DNA from 2 places in the Cupriavidus sp. OV096 genome. Region 2 is predicted to be linked to the other one. Evidence: predicted binding sites of a transcription regulator. Region 2 holds the regulator's gene; the other holds the start of a gene.
What was found. The regulator FliA, encoded in region 2, starts transcription of late flagellar genes. The targets are predictions, from matches to a motif close to CTAAAGTTTNNNNNNNNNNNGCCGNTA.

Region 1 (9,223 bases), 170 kb from region 2:
CGATGGCCAGCGCCGGGCGCGAGAGTTGCGTGTCCGGTGCAGCGTGGGGCACCAGGGCCGCCGGGATTTGGATGCCAGTCATGGGCGCGTGTCAGCGGATGGCGATGGACGTGATACGCGTCGGTCGATCCCTTCCGCAAGCACGGAAGGGCAGTGGATTCAGGCGGCGGCGCCGTAGGCGGCGGACAACTCGAGCTTGCGGCGCGAGCTGTTCAGCAGTTCGCCCAACTGGGCCAGGCGCGGCATGGTCAGGTCGCGGATCCGGGCGTCGTAGGCCAGGATGCGCTCCAGCAACTGGAAGCGGCGCAGGCGTTCGTTGTCGGAGAACGGCTTGGTGTGGTCGAGCAGGCGCAGGCGATCCACTTCGGCCATGTAGACCTGCTGGAGATCGTTGAGCGCATCCCAGTTGGACGCGCGCGCGGCTTCGAGCATCTGCTCCGAGAGCACCAGCAGCTCTTCGTAGCTTCTGACGATGGGGGACATATCGAACATCTCAGGATTCCTGCAGGGCCGGCTGCGTGATGGCGGTCGGTGCAGCGGGCTCGGCGTCAGTGGGCGCTGCCGGGTCGATGGCGGTCCAGGCCGAGGCAAGATTCTCGAGCAGGGCATCCACTTCCGACAGCAGGGTAGCGTCGCCGCGCAGGTTGGCCAGCATCAGGCGACGGGTCATGTATTCGTACAGCGATTCGAGGTTGGCGGAGATTTCCCCGCCCGCCTCGTGGTCCAGCACCGCGCGCAGCCCGTTGTCGATGATGTTGATAGCCTTGGAGATGGCATTGCCGCGCGCCTCCAGCTCGCCATTGTCCAGGTGGAACCTGGCACGGGCGATGGCCGAGCGGGCGCCGTCGTACAGCATCGCGATCAGCTTGTGCGGGCTGGCGCTCATGACCCCGGTCTGTACACCGACCTGGGCATAGGCATTGATGGCTTGGCGCGCGAACATGGTGAACTCCGGTGACTTACTTGCTGCTGGTGCCGTTCATGGCCGCGAACTGCTGCGTCAGGTAGCTGCTGGTCTGGTTCAGCTTCGACACCAGCAGGTCCAGCTGCGTGAACTGCGCGCGGTAACGGTCCATCGTCGACGTGACGCGGTCCTGCGTCGCCGTGTACTTGTCTTCCAGGTCCTTCAGCGTGGCGGTGATGCCGTCGGTGGCTGCCGTCAGTGCGCCGGAGGTGCCGTTCAGCGAGTCGACATAGTCGGTGATGGTCTTGCCCATGCCGGCCGAACCATCCACACCCGAGAAGAACTTGGTCAGGTCCTGGAAGTTGTCCGAGAGCGCCTTGTTCAGCTTGTCGTCGTCGATTTCCAGCTTGCCAGCGTTGCCGGTGGTCACGTTGAACTCGATGCCGAGATCGGACAGCGTGACCGAGCCGCCGTTGCCGTCGGACATCGGGGTGGTCAGCATCGAGCGCAGGCGCGTGGCGATATTGCGCAGCGTGCCGTCGCCGTTCAGTGCGCCAGCCGTGCCGGCATCGGTGTCGAACGTGGTCAGCGAGCCGACGGCCGACAGGATGTTGTTGTACGCGGTGACAAAGCCTTGCACGCTGGCCTTGATCGACGCATCGTCGCGCGTCACGTTCATGGTCGTGGTGCCGGTGGACTTCAGCGTCAGGGTCACGCCCTGGGCCGCGCCCTGCACGGTGTTGCTCTGGCTGGTGACGTCGATACCGTTGATCTTCAGCGTGGCGTTGGCAGCGGCCACCTTCTCGGACATGCCGTTCGGCTGCGTGGCCACGGCCGGGTCATAGGCCACGATGTCGCTCACGGCGCTGTCGCTGGCGCTGATACGCATGCCGGACTGGGTGCCGGTCTTGTTGGACGTCAGCACAATATGGTAGGGCGTGCCGCTGCCGTCGTTGATGATACTGGCGGTGACGCCGATATTGGCCTTGTTGATCGAGTCGCGGATGCCTTCCAGCGAGGTATCGGAGCCGATCGTCACCGTCTTGGTGCTGGTGGGCGTGCCGCCCGTGGCGAGGTCGGCGCCGAAGTCCACCGTGATGGTGCCGCCGCCGATGGCAGCGGTCTTGTCGGCCACCGACTTCGAGACCAGCGATTGCGCCGCGGCCAGCGAGGACACGTTGATGTTGTAGCTGCCTGCCACGGCGGTAGCGTCGGTGGCGGCGCTGAGCACGCTATCCGAGCCCACGGCGGCCTTGACGGCGCTCCACGTGGCGGCGGTGTTCAGCGTCTTGGCGGCGGCCGAATAGGCATCCAGCACGCTCTTGATGGTGCCGTAGCCGGACAGCTTGGCCTGGTAGCTCTTGGCCTGGTTGTTGATCTGCGTGAGCGGAAGTTCTTCCGCTGCCTGGAGCTTGTCGAGCAGCGTTTGCAGCTCGAGGTTGGAACCGATACCGATGGAAGAGATTGCCATGACTGTTCTACCTATTGTTATTTGTCTTCAACTGGGTGATTGCAGAGGTCAGACGGCGTGGCTCACGAACAGGCCCTGGAGCTTGTCGATCGCGCGCGCCAGGCGCACAACGTCTTCATTCGGCATTTGCCGGATGATCTCGCCCGTCTCCTTGTCGAAAACCGTGGTGATGACGCGGTGCGTCTGGTCGTCGATGGCGAAGCGCAGGCCAATGGAGGTGGTCTTCAGCACGTCCACCAGCTCCTGCACCGCGGTGGCGGTGTTTTCAGGCGCATCGGCGGCGGGCCGGGTGTCCGCGCGGTCGGCTTCATGCGACGGGCGAACGGCTTTTACCGTGGCGGTCGGGGCGGCGGAAGCCGGCGCGATGGCCACGGTGTCGGCGGGAATGCGGGCCGCCGGAGTGGAAACGGGATTGGGAGTTGCCATGGTTTGCTCCGTCCGGTGAGGCGAGGGGTTCTGCTCGGTTGAAACGCTTTGCAGGCAGTGGGCTGCCTGCAAAACATTCCGGCAAAAAAGCCGGGCCTTGCGGCCCGGCCTTCTTGCGGCGTGGCGATTAACGCAGCAGCGACAGCACGTTTTGCGTGGTCTGGTTCGCTTGCGACAGCACCGAGGTACCAGCTTGTTGCAGGATCTGCGCGCGGGTCATGTTCGACACTTCCGTTGCGTAGTCAGCGTCTTCGATGCGCGAACGCGAAGCCGACAGGTTGTTCACCGTCGTGCTCAGGTTGTTGATCGTCGACTCGAAGCGGTTTTGCACAGCACCCAGGCTCGAACGCAGGCTGTCAACCGAAGCCAGTGCGGAGTCCAGCGTCTTCAGCGGGTCAACCGTGGCAGCTTGTTGGAAGTCCGAAGCTTGCAGCGAAGCGCCCTTGATCGTGAAGCCGGCGGTGGAACCCGACACCGAAGCGTCGCTCGGCTTGACGGCGATGTACATCGTCGTCGAGGTAGCCGTACCGTTGCCAGCCAGGCCCTTCGAGGACAGAGCGGCGTCGTCGGCGGCGGTCAGGCCGGTCATGCTCACTTGCACGAACCAGTTGCCCTTCGAATCCGTCACGACGGATTGCGAGTTGATGGCTGCCGAGGTGTTCAGGCCCAGAGCGCGCTGGATGTCAGCGGCGGCGATGCCGGTTGCCGAAGCAGCCGTCACCGGGGTAGCGGAACCCAGAGCCGTTTGAGCGGCGGCGGAACCGATCGAAGCCGTGGCACCTTGCGGGCCGGCAACGCTGAAACCAGCGACGCCCAGGGTCTTCGAGGTGATTTCCTTCAGGGCGATCGAGATGGTTTCGCTGTCGTTGGCGCCAACCTGGATCGACATGTTCTGGTCCTTGGCCAGAACCTTGACACCGTTGAACTGGGTCTGAGCCGACACGCGGTCGATTTCCGACAGACGTTGCTTGATTTCGTCCTGGATCGACTTCAGGTCCGAACCCGAGTTCGTACCGTTGGCGGCTTCCACCGACAGTTCACGGATACGTTGCAGGTTGTTGTTGACTTCGCTCAGGGCGCCTTCGGTCGTTTGCGCGATCGAGATACCGTCGTTGGCGTTACGCGAAGCTTGCGTCAGGCCCTTGATGTTGGCGGTGAAGCGGTTGGCGATGGCTTGACCAGCAGCATCGTCCTTGGCGCTGTTGATGCGCAGGCCCGACGACAGGCGCTGGATCGCGGTGTTCAGCGACGATTGCGACGTGTTCAGGTTGCTCTGCGTTTGCAGCGACAGAATGTTGGTGTTGATGACTTGCGCCATGGTACGACTCCTATATGCAATGTTTTAGGCATTCCGGCGGGTGCCGTAACGTTGGCTGCCTGCGTTGCAGGGCGTAGAGTGCCTCCGTTGCAAGGGTTATCGACAGGGCGGTAGGAGACTTTAGAGTGATCTTTGCGAGAGTTTGCGGGCGCTGCCCGGAACCCCCGGCGTTATTGCGGATGGCGGCCGGCCCGGGGAATGGGCGGGGCGCCGCCGGCGCAGGCCGGCCTGGCGGCGTCAGCGGCGCTTGCGGGTGCGCGGTATATATAGACGCACAAAATCCGGCGACGCCTCGGCGTCCAGCACCGCTGCGTCGGCTTCCGGCGCGTGCGCCGGCGTCACCACGGTAATGGCGCGCTTGTAGACCACCGTGGGCATGGGATCCTCGCCCGTTTTGCCCAGCAGAATCATGTAATTGTCCGAGGCCAGCACGATCCCGGTCAGCCGCGTGCCATTCGAGAGGTGCACGATGACGGTATTGCGGCTGGCGCTGTGGGCCGCAAAGTGCAGATGCTGCAACTTTCGGCTGGGACGGGGAACCTTTTTTTCCTGCTTCACAACTTCTCCGGAAGAGCCCGCGAGGGTTCTGGCGGCGGTCAACGGTCCGAAGACCAGGCGCATGGATCGAGGTCGCACTAAAAGTGACGGATGGCGCGCCCTGATCCCGGCGAGATATGAAACATTCGCTCTCGGAGCCGGGGCAGGGGCTCACCTTCATCACGTTAACGGGCGCGCACACCGAACGGTTGAATGGCGCCATCCGGCCGAGCAATTCGGCCGGCCTTGCGAGGAGAGAAGGGGAATACTTCAGCCGGGAGGGTAACAAAGTTTTACAAGTGTTGACAAAGTTGGCCCGCGAACAATGCCTAGAGGTAAAGCTCTATTTATTTTATTGATGCAGTCGGTGTGATTGAAGTAGCACCTTCGTGGTCGGCGCCTGACAGAAAAGCAACGTTTGGGTCGCAATCCGCTCGCACTAAAGCTTTCTGGGACGCTGCCGATAACTGCCGATATGCCCGAATGTGCGGCATGGCATGACATGGAACGCGAAAGTGCTCAATTCGTTACAGCCGCTATCAGGGCATTCCCTGATAGAAGCCTCATTTACACCTCATGTAAGCAGGTTTATATTCCGGGGTTCGGACCGGTTTACCCCCGGTCTTTCACAGCAGTCCTGAAAGCCTACGAGCACCCCGCGCGTGGGCTTCTTTTTTTTGCCCTCGTCGTTTCGTCGCGGTCTGTTGCCGCAGTGGCCGTGATCGGCCGGGCCGGAGTGCCCGGAACAGATTAGACGCCAGTCGTTGACGCGGCAATTTGACGAACTGCCGGCACTTTTCCCCCTATTTCGATTTTCCGCTCAAGAAGCGCACCGGCCTGCCCGATAGCGCTGATGGCGACACCCGGATTCCGGTGGACGCTAGACGTACATCCAACATCGAAAAAGAGAGAAAGGTACGCTGAGATGGGCTTGCGAAACATGGGTATCGGGGCACGACTGTCCCTGGCATTCTGTGCGGTGGTGTTGCTGCTGGCGGCCGTAGCGGCCGTGGGCGTGACGGCGCTGCGCGGGATGAACGATGCGATGCACCAGGCGGTGGAGCAGCGCCTGCTGCGCGTCATCGACCTGAACCACGTGAAGGAAGGGGCGCTGCAGATCGGTGTGCTGGTGCGCGACGCCACGCTGACCGAGGATCCGGCGCTGGCCGCCCAGAACATCGACAAGGTGAACAAGCTGCGCGACGAGATGCGCGCCAGCCTGGAAACCCTGGCCAAGATCATCGAGGCCAGTGGCCGGGCCGAGTCCAAGGCCATGTTCGAGCAGCTCAACCAGACCCGGACCACCTACAACGGCCAGCTCGACCTCGTCATGCAACAACTGCGCGGTGGCGACTTCAATAGCGCCCGCGCCGGCCTGATCGTGACGCTGCCGGCGGCGCAGGGCGCCTATTTCGACAAACTCGACGAAGCCGCCGCGTCTGGCCGGAAGATGGCCATCGACGCCGTGGCCGAGGCTTCCGACCACTATGTCTTTGCCCGCAACCTGCTGATCGGCCTGGCGGCCGCCGCCGCCGCGATCGCCGCGCTGCTGGGCCTGGCCATCACCCGCTCGGTGACGCGCCCGGCCGGCCAGGCGCTGGACGCCGCCGAGGCGCTCGCCCAGGGCCGCCTGGGCCACGCCATCGCCGTGCGCACCCAGGATGAGATGGGCCGCATGCTTGGCGCGATGGAACGCGCCTTCGGCCAGCTTGGCGTGCTGGTACGCGGCATCCAGCAGGCCGCCGGCTCGATCGACACGGCAGCGCGCGAGATTTCCAGTGGCAATACCGATCTCTCCCAGCGGACCGAGCAGCAGGCGGCCTCGCTCGAGGAGACCGCCGCCTCGATGGAGGAATTGACCTCCACGGTGCGCCAGAACGCCGAGAACGCCCGCCAGGCCAACCAGCTGGCGGTCAACGCCTCGGATGTGGCCACGGAAGGCGGCCGGGTGGTGCGCAGCGTGGTCGACACCATGGATGGCATCTCGAAATCCTCCGCACGCGTGGCCGAGATCATCAGCGTGATCGAGGGCATCGCCTTCCAGACCAACATCCTTGCGCTGAACGCGGCTGTGGAAGCGGCCCGCGCCGGCGAGCAGGGCCGGGGCTTCAGCGTGGTGGCGGCCGAGGTGCGCAGCCTGGCGCAGCGCTCGTCGTCGGCAGCCAAGGAGATCGGCGAACTGATCAACAGCTCGGTGCGCCAGGTGCAGGACGGCGCCAAGCAGGTGGAAGTGGCCGGCAAGACCATGGACGACATCGTCGGCGCCGTGCGTCGTGTGACCGACATCATGGGCGAGATCAGCGCGGCCAGCGAGGAGCAGACCGCCGGCATCGAGCAGGTCAGCCTGGCGATTACCCAGATGGAATCGGTGACGCAGCAGAACGCGGCGCTGGTGGAGCAGGCCAGCGCGGCGGCCGAGAGCCTGATGCAGCAGGCCGGCGGGCTGGTGTCCGAGGTGGCGCGCTTCGACCTGGGCGGCGTGCGCGCCCCCGAGGCGCGCGCGCCCCAGGCCGTGATGACGGCCGCGCCGCGCATGGCCGCCCCGGCCAAGCTCCCGGCAAAGACCCCGGCCCTGGCTGCGCCGGCCCCCGCCCGTGTGCGGGCCATCAGCCGTCCGGCAGCGCCTGCGCTGCCGGCCAAGGCATCGCCTGCCCCGGCCCCAGCCCCCGCACCCCGCAGCGCTCGCGCCCCGGCCGTGCCGGCGGCGGTGCGTCCGCCGGTGGCGCGCAAGCCGCAGCCGTCGGTGCTGGCCGCGCGCCAGCCGGCCACGCCCGCCAAGCCGCGTCCGGCAGTGACGCCCCAGCGCAAGGAGCCCGTGCTGTCCACGCCGGCCCGCCGCCGTCCCGCAGCCGCGCCCGCGCCTGCCACGGTCGAGGCTGGCGACTGGGAAACGTTCTGATCGACCGTCCCCACTTTCAGGCGGCGCCAGCGTCGCCTGAAAGCCGCCTGTAAGCCGGGCGGCACTTCGGCAAGCAGGGCCGGCGGCATGCGCCTACAATACCGGCTCTCCTTGACCAGACAAGAGCAGACACGGCCGGTCGCGCCGCCGTCTGCCACGCAGGCCTTCCATGTCCGCCCCTTCCGTGCCGCCTCCCCAGCAGTCATCCCCCCAGCCGTCCCTCCGGTCACCTGACGCCTCGCCGCCAGACGTGCCCGTCATGCAGGTGCTGTTCGGCCTGATGCTGGCCATCCTGCTTGGCGCGCTGGAACAGTCGATCGTGGCCGTGGTGCTGCCGGACATCGCGCTGCAGCTCAACGGCTTCGAGGACATGGCCTGGGTGATCTCGGCGTATCTCGTTGCCTCCACCGTGGTGACGCCGATCTACGGCAAGCTGTCCGACGTGCTCGGGCGCCGCTCCGTCCTCTCGTTCTCGATCGTCCTGTTCCTGCTGGCGTCGATTTTCTGCGCCATGGCCACGACCATGCCGATGCTGATCCTCGCCCGCATCCTCCAGGGCCTGGGTGGCGGCGGCCTGATCTCGGTCTCGCAGGCGACCATCGCCGATGTGGTGCCGCTGCGCGAGCGTGGCCGCTATCAGGGCTATGTGAGCGGGGTCTGGGCCGTGGCGAGCATGGCCGGGCCGGTCATCGGCGGCTACCTGGCGCATTTCCTGTCCTGGCGCTGGATCTTCTGGATCAACATCCCGCTGTCCCTGCTGGCGCTGGTGGTGGTGCGCCGCGCGCTGCGCCACCTGCCCGTGGGCGGGCGCCGGCACCGCATCGACTACCTCGGCGCGCTGCTGTTCGGCGGCGGGCTCTCGGGCGTGCTGGTGTTCCTGACCCGTCTGGGGCAGGGCCACTCGCCGCTGGAATTCCAGACCCTCGGCCTGCTGGTGGCCGGCGTCGTCGGCATGGTGCTGTTCGTCTGGCAGGAGCGGCGCGCCGTCGACCCGGTGATTCCGCTGTCGATGCTGCGCGTGCCCACGGTGGCCATCTGCTGCACCACGCTGTTCCTGTGCTTCTTCCAGCTGATTGCGATGTCGGTGTTGCTGCCGCTGCGCTTCCAGGTGGTGGGCGGCGCCCATGCCGACACCGCCGCGCTGCGGCTGGTGCCGCTGACGCTGGCGATTCCGTTCGGCGCCTATATCTCCGGGCGGCTGATGTCGTGGAGCGGCCGTTACAAGCCGATGCAGCTGGCCGGCTCGATCATCGCGCCGCTGGCCATCGTGGCGCTGGCGTTCATGCCGCCGCAGGCCGTGATGGCGTCCGCGCTGGTGATGATCGTGCTCGGGCTCTCCATCGGGCTCCAACTGCCGAGCGGGCTGGTTGCCACGCAGAATTCGGTGCCGCCGCAGCAGGTGGGCATCGCCACGGCGCTGACGGCTTTCTCGCGGCTGCTGGGCGGGGCGGTGGGCGTGGCCGTGCTGACCACGGTGCTGATCGCCCTGCTGCGTCATAGCGGGATGGCCGTGAGCGACCTGAGCGGCGGCGAGGATGTGCTGATGAGCATGTTCCGGCGCGCGATGGGCGCGGCCAACGATGGCGACGCCGCGGCGGTGCGCGTGGCGGCCGAGCAGGCGTTCCGCACGCTGTTCCTGTTCAGCGCGGCGGTGTCCGTGATCGCCCC
Region 2 (9,223 bases):
ACCGCGGCCAGAACGGCGAACTGCTGGGCCGTATCAAGAGCATCCGCAAGAAGATTGCGCAGGACATCGGCTTCCTGGTGCCGGTGGTGCATATCCGCGACAACCTCGAACTCAAGCCCAACGCCTACCGCATCACGCTCAAGGGCGTGGAGATTGGCAGCGGCGAGGCCACGCCGGGCCAGTGGATGGCCATCAACCCCGGCCAGGTCAGCGGCACGCTGCCGGGCCCGGTCACGCGCGACCCCGCTTTCGGCCTGCCGGCGGTGTGGATCGACGCCAGCCTCAAGGAGCAGGCGCAGGCCTACGGCTACACCGTGGTCGACGCCAGCACAGTGGTGGCCACCCACCTGAACCACCTGATCCAGATGCACGCCTCCGAGCTGCTGGGGCGCCAGGAAGTGCAGTCGCTGCTGGACCGCATCGCCAAGGAATCGCCGAAGCTGACCGAAGACCTCGTGCCGAAGACGATCTCGCTGACCGGCCTGCAGAAGGTGCTGCAGAACCTGCTGGACGAAGGTGTGCCGATCCGCGACATGCGCACGATCCTCGACGTGGTGGCCGAGCACGCCACCAAGGTCAGCGAGCCTACCGAACTCACGGCGCTGGTGCGCGTGGCGCTGGGCCGGGCCATCACGCAGCAGCTGTTCCCGAACAATGCTGACCTGCAGGTCATCAGCCTCGACGCCGGCCTGGAACGCGTGCTGACGCAGGCGCTGGCCAACGGCGGCGGCATCGAGCCGGGCCTGGCCGATGCGCTGCTCCAGCAGGCGCAGGGCGCGGTCGGCCGCCAGGAGCAGATGGGTCTCGACCCCGTGCTGCTGGTGCCGTCCCCGCTGCGGCCGCTGATGGCGCGCTTCCTGCGCCGTACGCTGCCCCAACTGAAGGTGCTGTCGCATGCCGAAGTCCCGGACAACCGCAACATCCGCATTACCGCAATGATCGGCGGCGCGGCGTAAGGAACGAACATGAGCGTGGCGAAGTTTGTGGCGGCCAATGGCCGCGAAGCGATGCGCAAGGTGCGCGAGGCCATGGGCCCCGACGCCGTGGTGCTGTCCAACCGGGCCATCGAGGGCGGCGTGGAAATTGTGGCGATGCGCGATGCGGACCTGGGCGCCGTCAGCGCCACGGCGCAGCCGTACGCGCCATCCGCGTCATCGGCGTCATCGGCATCGATGCTGTCGATGAGCCCGATGGCGCCGCTGTCTTCGATGCCCCCGTCGTCCTCGATGTCTCAGTTCGCACCGGCCCCGATCGCACAGATGCCGTCGATGATGACCGCCGACGCGTCCGACCCGGCCGCGCTGGGGGACCTGCGCGGCGAGCTGGCCTCGATGCGCAGCATGCTGGAGCGCCAGTTCGCCGGCCTGGCCAACACGCCCGCCGGCGTGGCCGCTGGCGACCCGCTACGCGAGTCGCTGTTCGAATGGCTCGTCAACGCCGGCTTCTCGGGCCAGCTTTCGCGCACGTTGCTCGCCCACCTGCCAGTCGGCACGGACCGTCCGGCCGCGATGGCCTGGATCCGCCAGGAACTGGCCCGCAAGGTGCCGGTGCTGGCCGATGAGGACACGCTGTTCGCGCAGGGCGGCGTGCTCGCGCTGATCGGCCCGACCGGCGTCGGCAAGACCACCACCACCGCCAAGCTGGCCGCGCGCTTCGTGCTCCGCCACGGCCCGGGCAAGCTCGCGCTGCTGACCACCGACCGCTTCCGGATCGGCGCGCACGAACAACTGCGTATCTATGGCGACATCCTCGGCGTGCCCGTGCATGCCGTGAAGGACGCCGCCGACCTGCGGTTCGCGCTGTCGGCCATGAAGGACAAGCACCTCGTCATCATCGACACGGTGGGCATGAGCCAGCGCGACCGCAGCCTGTCCGACCAGATCTCGATGCTGGCCGGCGTGCAGGCCCCGATGCAGCGTGTGCTGCTGCTCAACGGCGCCGCGCACGGCGACACGCTCAATGAAGTCGTGCACGCCTACCGCAACGACACCGCTGGCGACGCCGCCGGTATCGACGGCTGCATCATCAGCAAGCTGGACGAAGCCACCCACCTGGGCTCGGTGCTCGACGTGGTGATCCGCCACCGCCTGCCCGTGTTCTACGCCTCCACCGGCCAGCGCGTGCCGGAGCACCTCGAACTGGCTCAAGCCGATGCCCTGGTCGAACGTGCCTTCCTGACGCCGCGCCGTGGCTCGCTGTTCGCCGATGCCGATGTGGCGCGCCGCCAGGCCAGCGCCGCCGAGCCAGCCCAGACCGAGCGTGCCGGCGCCGACGATGTGCTGCGCTCGCTGACCGACAGCGCCAACGCCGTGGGCGTGTGCGTGGAGGAACTCAACGGCGCGCAGTACGGCTTCGACGTGGCCCGCTCGCTGTGGCAGCAACGCGGCGCCGGTGCGCCGGCGCTGCGCCAGATGGCCCAGCAGGTGCGCCTGTCGATGTGCCGCGACGCCAGCCGCGCGTGCGACCGCTACGTGCTCGCTGTGACCGGCACCGCCTCGCAGACCGTGCCGGGTCGCCGCGCCCCGCAACTGCTGCAACAGACGCTGTGGCTGGCCGACCGTGACGGCACGCCGCTGGCCACCACGGTGGTGCCCGCCGGCCGCACGCGCCAGTCGATGGCCGAAGCCGAGGCGGAAGCCGAAGCCGCCACCGTGCGCGCCACGCTGGCCGCCGCCCGCACCGTGGTCAACCTCAATGCCTCGCTGCCGTCCGCCGCCACGCTGGCGCGCTGGCAGCAACTGGGCGAACGCTGGGTGGCCGGCACGCGCAAGACCACGCGCGTGATTGCCGACGGCGCCGCCAACAAGCTCGACACCATTGCCGATACGCTGACCTTCCTCGCCATCGGCGACACCACCTGCCGCGACCGCGACGCCGTGCACTGGCTCGGCCACTGCATGGTGCGCGTGCCCGAAGGCCAGGTGCGCGCCGCCGCCCGTGGCCGTGGCCAGGGGGCCGGCGCCGAGGCCGGCACCGAGGCTTGCCTCGTGGTGTCCCGGCTGGTCGATCGAGAAACCGGCGACATGCTGTCCGTGGACTACGTGCTGTGCGACCCGGCGCTGGCCGACGTGGCCGCCCAGGTGGCCCGCTGGGCTCAGTGGACGCACCACGCGGAAGAGCAGTTCCGCACGCTGCGCCATGCGATGGAGCACTTCGCGCAGGGCAGCGAGGGCAACGGTGCGGGCGACGACGACACGCTCGGCACGCTGGTCTCGGTGCAGCTCGGCCTGACCGCGCTGCGCCTGCAACACAACCCGACGCCGACGGCGCCCGCGTTCCTGTCGCGCCTGGCTGGCCGCGCCACCGCCCGCGTCAATGCGCCGGTGTCCGGCGCCGTGCTCAACGAAGGCATGGGCCGCCTGCTGGCGCTGCTGGACGTGCTCGAGAACTACCCGGGCCGCAACGTGGCTTCGGCCCCGGCCCCGGCATTCGACGACACGCCCGACTCGGCGCGCCAGGCGATGGACGCCCTTGGTGCCAGTGCCGCCCGTCAACTGGCCCCCGCAGGAGAGTAAGCCTTGAACCTGATGGGCTCCGACCAGGCGGAAAGCCTGCGCCGCATGCTGGCACCGCGCGTCACCCGGCGTATCGCCGTGGTGGGCTGCGAGGCCGGCGCCGGTGCCACCACCGTGGCGCTCGGGCTGGCCAACGCGCTCGCCATGCAGGGCGAACGTGTGCTGCTGGCTGATGAAGACCGCGCCGCCGCGCGCGCCACCCGGCTTGCCGGCGCGGCGCCGAAGGCCACGCTGGCCGATGTGTTGGGCGGCCGGATGCCGTTCGACGCGGCGGCGGGCACCCGTGCCGCCAGCGGCGTGGCCGTGCTGCCGGCCGGCAACGTGCCCGCCGGCGCGCAGATCGACGACCGCGCCTTGCCGGGCATCCGCACGGTGCTGGTCGATGCGCAGTCGAGCGAGTCCGGCGCGCTGTCGCCCATGGCCGGCGCGGCGCACAACTTCGTGATCGTGATGCGGCCCGAGGCCACGTCGATCACCGCTGCCTACGCCTGCATCAAGCGGCTGCACCATGAATTTGCATGCCGTCACTTCCAGCTGATCGTCAATATGGCGGACAAGGAAGCGACGGTGATGGCCCTCTCGCGCAACCTGGCCCGCACGGCGAGCCAGTACCTGGGCGTGGAGGCAAGCCTGGCGGGCTACCTGCCGCTGGATCCGCTGGTGGCCCGTGCGCTGCAGCTGGGCCGCTGCGTCGTGGAGGCCTATCCGGCCGCCGCGGCCACCGGCGCGCTGCGCCACGTGGCCAGCGGCATCGGGGCATGGCCGCTGCGCCAGGAAGCAGTCTCTCCGGGGATGGCCGCGGCCGTTCCCGCCTGATACCAGAACAAGAAGTCGCAACAACCGGACCGACACTCAGCCAGCCAGTCCGCCCCGCAAGGAATGTGGGGCGCTGGCACCGAACCAAGTTATTACCGAGAATTCCACCATGTATACGATTCAGGGAAAGCTCGAACAGGCAGACGTGGTCAAGTCACACGCGCCGCTGGTGCGACGGATCGCGTTGCAACTGGCGGCCAAGCTGCCTGCCAGTGTCCAGATCGACGACCTGATCCAGGCCGGCATGATCGGCCTGCTCGACGCTGCCAAGCGCTATGAAGACAACCACGGCGCCCGCTTCGAGACCTACGCGAGCCAGCGCATCCGAGGCGCGATGCTCGACGAGGTGCGCGCCAACGACTGGCAGTCGCGCAGCCTGCGCCAGTTCACGCGCAAGATCGAGCGCACCCAGCGCAGCCTCGAACAGAAGCTCGGCCGCACGCCGATCGACTCCGAGGTGGCCAAGGAACTCGATATGGCGCTCGACGAATACCAGGAGCTGCTCAACGAGGTCTACGGCTGCCAGCTGCTGCACTACGAGGACTTCGAGCGCTCCGGCGAGGAAGACTTCCTGGACCGCCATCTCGGCGTGACCGACGACGGCAACCCGCTGACGGTGCTGATGGAGTCCGGCATGCGCGAGGCGCTGATCCGCGCCATCGACAAGCTGCCCGAGCGGGAAAAGCTGGTGCTGTCGCTGTGCTACGACCAGGAACTGAACCTGCGCGAGATTGGCGCGGTGCTGGAAGTGACCGAGTCGCGCGTGTGCCAGATCCGCAGCCAGGCGATTACCCGCCTGCGCAACCAGCTGCGGGGTTTGCTGTAATGCGTGGCTGGCTGTCGATGACGGTGGCCGCGCTCTGCGGCTTCCTGCCGGCGATCCTGTCGGCGCAGGGCTTGACGAAGGCAACGCTCGAAATCGGCCCGTCGCGCCATGCCTGGACTGGCTCGGCGGTGGGCCCGATGATTGCGAACCGGGGCCAGCGCGCGCTGTCCGCGCCGATCGTGCCGGGCGGGGTGCTGCCGCAGTCGGCTGGCGTCATCACCGCGGTGCGCTGGCGTTACAGCTTCACGCGCGTGCCGCCGCCGGACCTGCAGGCCTACCTCTGCAATGCCGACCGCTGCGTGATGCTGCCGGGTGCCGAGGGCAAGACCAACGCCTTCGTTGGCGACGATGCCAGCAAGGGCTTCGTATTCGCCTTCCGCGTGCCGGGCAACGGCGGCCTGGCGCCGTCGCTGCAAGGGCGCAGCAACGAGGTGACGGTCAGCTTCCGCTAACCGTCCCGGGCTTTACATCTGCCGCCTCACGCCACGCGTGTGTGCGTGACGGCCACCACCTTCGCCCATCGCGCGATTTCCGCCTGCAGGAACTGCGCGAACTGGGCGGCGCTATTCCCCACCGGTACCAGACCTTCCCCCTGCAAGCGCTTGCGCATGGCCGGCGCTGCCACGGCCGCACGGGCTGCCGTCTCCAGTTCCCGCACCATGTCTGGCGGCATGCCGGCCGGGCCGAGCAGGCCGTACCACGAGCTGTAGTCGAAGCCCGGCACGAGATCGGCAATCGGGGCGAGGTTCGGGAACGCCGCCAGCCGCTGCGGGCTGCTCACGCCGAGCCCCTTGAGCTTGCCGGCCACAAGCAGCGGCTGCACTGTGGCCACGTTGCCTAGCAGCAGGTCGGCCTGGCTGCCCACCACATCGGCCACGGCCGGGCCGGCGCCCTTGTACGGCACGCTGACGATGTCGATGCCGGCCTCGTGCTTGAGCATCTCTCCCGCCAGATGGTTGGCGCTGCCCACGCCGGCCACAGCGATGCTCAGCTTGCCCGGCTTCGATTTCGCCAGCGCCACCAGTTCGCGCAGGTTGCTGACACCAAGGTCCGGGCGCGACACCAGGATCAGCGGCGAACTGGCGATCAGCGAGATCGGTGTGAAGTCCTTGATGGCGTCGAATGGCTTTTTCTCGAACAGCGCCGGATTGATCGCGTGGCTGGTGTAGCTCAGCAGCAGCGTGCCGCCATCGGGGTCCGCCTTGGCCACGGCGATGGCGGCGATATTGCCGGCCGCGCCGCCCCGGTTCTCGACGATGAAGGGATGCTTGAGCCGCTGCTCCAGCTCGGCCGACAGCGAGCGCGCGACGATGTCGGTGCCGCCGCCCGGTGTGGCGCCGACGAGGACTTTCGTGACGGCCGGCGCCGCCCGCGCCAGACCCGGGGGCAGGATCAGCGCCGCCGACAGCAGCGCGAGGAAATCGCGTCGTTCCATGGTTGTCTCCGTATTTATCTTTGTATTTTTTGTGGGGCGATGCTGGCGCCTAGGCCGTGGCGGGCTGGGCGGCTGGCGCCCACGGCATCAGCGGCATGCCCAGTGCGGCGGCCTGGCGGCGCTCGTAGGCGTCGAACTCGGCACTGCGCGCGCTGCCGCGCAGGCCACCCCGCACCGCACCCGCGCGGACGTCGGTGAAGTAGTCGGCCCACTCGTCCGGCAGCGGCTGGGCGCCCGGCACGGCCAGCCAGAGCCGCAGCAGGTGGCGCTTGCGGTCGAACTCCTCGTAGTCCTCGAAATTCGTGCGCGAATGCACAGTGACATAGTTGTTCAGCAGTTGCAGGTCGCCCTGTTCGAGCTGCATCGAGAAGCACAGGCTCGGGTCGGTCAGTAGCGCGTCCAGTTCGTCGAGGGCCGCTTCCTGGGCCGCCGTCAGGCGCGGCACATCGTCGAAGTCGCGCTGGGCGGCCACCACGTTCTTGCGGTTGGTGCGCATGGCGAAGGCCCAAGGATGGTTGCCGAGGATGGTGCAGGCATAGTGCGGCGGCTGGGCGGGGTCCTGCGCGCCCTGGTAGCTGTAGTGGAACGGGGCGTGGAGCACGGCTTCGAGGTCCGGGCGGCGGCGCAGCATGGCGTCGCGCAGGGCGATCGAGCTGACTACCTTGCTTGCGCCGCCGCTGCGGGCCGCGCGGCGGCACAGCAGGCCGACCACGTCGCAGGAATCGGTGTGGAAGTCGAGGCCGGCGTTGGTGTTGTAGCCGCGGCCGTTCTTGCCCTTGTACGCGGCGCCCACGTCGCGCACATCGTTCATGAAGTCGCTGGCGCGGTTCTGCGTGCGCGCCACGCCCATGTGCAGGCCCATGCCCCAGTAGGCGAGGCGGGTCTCGTCCTCGGTCCAGCGGTGCACGGGAAAGCCCTTCAGCAGGCACATGCCCCAGCGGCCCTGCGTGGTGTCGATGGCGCGGGCCAGCGCGTCGCGGGCGGCGGCGTCGAGCGGGAAGTCATCGGCGGTCATCTCCAGCAGCGGCTTGTCCAGCGCGATGGCGTGGGTGAGGGCGGTGTCGAAGCTGGCCACTTCGGCAGCGGAGAGGCGCTGGATCCAGGAGGTGTCGCGGTCGGCATCGGCGGCCAGCCACGCGGTGGGACGATAGGCGGTCATGGGGCGGTGTCTCGGAGTCTTATGGAAGGGACGTCTGGGCGCGGGCGCTGGGGGGCGCCTTGCATGACGTCGTGCAGCCAGTCTAAGCTTCAGAACAGCTAAGAAAAAGTGACGTTCCTTGACGTCGCTGATAAGGAAAACTGATGAAGCTGGAGACCTTCGCCACCCTCGCTGCCGTGATCGAGGAGGGCTCGTTCGCGGCGGCTGCCGCCACGATGCACCTCACGCCGAGCGCGGTCAGCATGCAGATGAAGCAACTGGAGCAGTATGTCGGCCAGCCGCTGTTCGATCGATCCGGCCTGCAGGTACGGCCCACCGCCGTGGCCCGCGAGGTGGCCGCCGCCATGGAGGGCGGGCTGCGCTACCTCCATGCGCTGCGGCGCCGGGTGTCCGTGGCCGTGGAGGGTTCGGTGCGGCTCGGGGTGATCGAATCGATCCAGCCGGTGCTGCTGCCGGGCACGCTGCGCTACCTGCGCGACCACTACCCGAAGCTGCGCGTGCGGCCGGTGCGCGGCCGCAGCGCCGGGCTGCTGGATCTGGTCAAGGCGGGGCAACTCGATGCGGCGGTGGTGGCCCGGCCCGAAACCGGCCGCCTGGCGAGCCTGCGCTGGCATCCGGTCGGCACGCGGGAGATGGTGCTGATCGCCCCGCCGGACGCCGGGGAGGCCAGCGCGGCCGAGCTGCTTGCCCGCTACGACTGGATCCGCTACGACCGCGCCACCGTCACCGGCGCCATGGCGGCGCGGTACGTGCACGGGGTGATGCCGGAGAAACGCAGTGCGATGGAGTTCGACAGCGTCATCGCCATCGTCGCCATGGTCAGCGCGGGGCTGGGCGTTTCCGTGGTGCAGTTGATGGACCCGACGGTCTGCGACCGCTACCCGGTGCGGCGCGTGCGGCTGGGGGCCGACGCGCCGACGCTGCAGATCTCGCTCGTGTCGCGCAAGGCGGACGAGGACAGCCGGGTGCTGCAGGCGCTCACGGAGGCCGTGGAGCGCACCTTGCTGCCGGGCGTCCGCTAGGCGTCCACGATGACCTCGAAGCCGCCGAAGATCATGCGCTGGCCGTCGAACGGCATCGGATCCATGCCTTCCTTGAGCCGCTCGTCGGCCATCGCGGCGGCCATGCCCTTGTCGCGCGCCTCGCGCGACGGCCACAGGATCCACGAGAACACCACCGCCTCGTCGTCCTTGCGCTGAACGGCCATGGTGAACGAGGTGACCTTGCCTTCCGGCACGTCGTCGCCCCAGCACTCCACCACCTTCAGCGCGCCGTGCTCCTTGAACACGGTGGACGCCTTCTGCGCCACCTGCCGGTAGGTTTCCCGATTGGCCGTCTTCACGGCCAGCACGAATCCGTCGATGTATGCCATGGCACTCGCTCCGCTGGGTCTTGGGCTTATCACCATAGACCATGGCCGTGACGTATGACGAATAGTGCCTATTTAGGGGGCGATGCAGCGCCGCCGCAAT

Region 1: BM115_RS15505 (FliC/FljB family flagellin) is a predicted target of FliA. The motif match lies at 4,217-4,243, and genes of this name have one in related genera.

The regions. Positions count from the first base shown of each region.
Region 1 is NZ_FOWM01000006.1:148,187-157,409, reverse strand. It holds gene BM115_RS15530 (flagellar hook-length control protein FliK) at 1-82, opposite strand, end outside; gene BM115_RS15525 (flagellar protein FliT) at 160-492, opposite strand; gene fliS (flagellar export chaperone FliS) at 494-943, opposite strand; gene fliD (flagellar filament capping protein FliD) at 960-2,375, opposite strand; gene BM115_RS15510 (flagellar protein FlaG) at 2,424-2,801, opposite strand; gene BM115_RS15505 (FliC/FljB family flagellin) at 2,929-4,119, opposite strand; gene BM115_RS15500 (RNA chaperone Hfq) at 4,357-4,677, opposite strand; gene BM115_RS15495 (hypothetical protein) at 4,794-5,015, shown strand; gene BM115_RS15490 (methyl-accepting chemotaxis protein) at 5,597-7,555, shown strand; gene BM115_RS15485 (MDR family MFS transporter) at 7,725-9,223, shown strand, end outside.
Region 2 is NZ_FOWM01000006.1:318,809-328,031, reverse strand. It holds gene flhA (flagellar biosynthesis protein FlhA) at 1-956, shown strand, start outside; gene flhF (flagellar biosynthesis protein FlhF) at 966-3,515, shown strand; gene BM115_RS16350 (MinD/ParA family ATP-binding protein) at 3,528-4,331, shown strand; gene BM115_RS16345 (RNA polymerase sigma factor FliA) at 4,441-5,157, shown strand; gene BM115_RS16340 (flagellar protein FlhE) at 5,157-5,609, shown strand; gene BM115_RS16335 (tripartite tricarboxylate transporter substrate-binding protein) at 5,636-6,592, opposite strand; gene BM115_RS16330 (TauD/TfdA family dioxygenase) at 6,642-7,751, opposite strand; gene BM115_RS16325 (LysR family transcriptional regulator) at 7,895-8,773, shown strand; gene BM115_RS16320 (DUF1428 domain-containing protein) at 8,770-9,123, opposite strand; gene BM115_RS16315 (hybrid sensor histidine kinase/response regulator) at 9,192-9,223, opposite strand, start outside.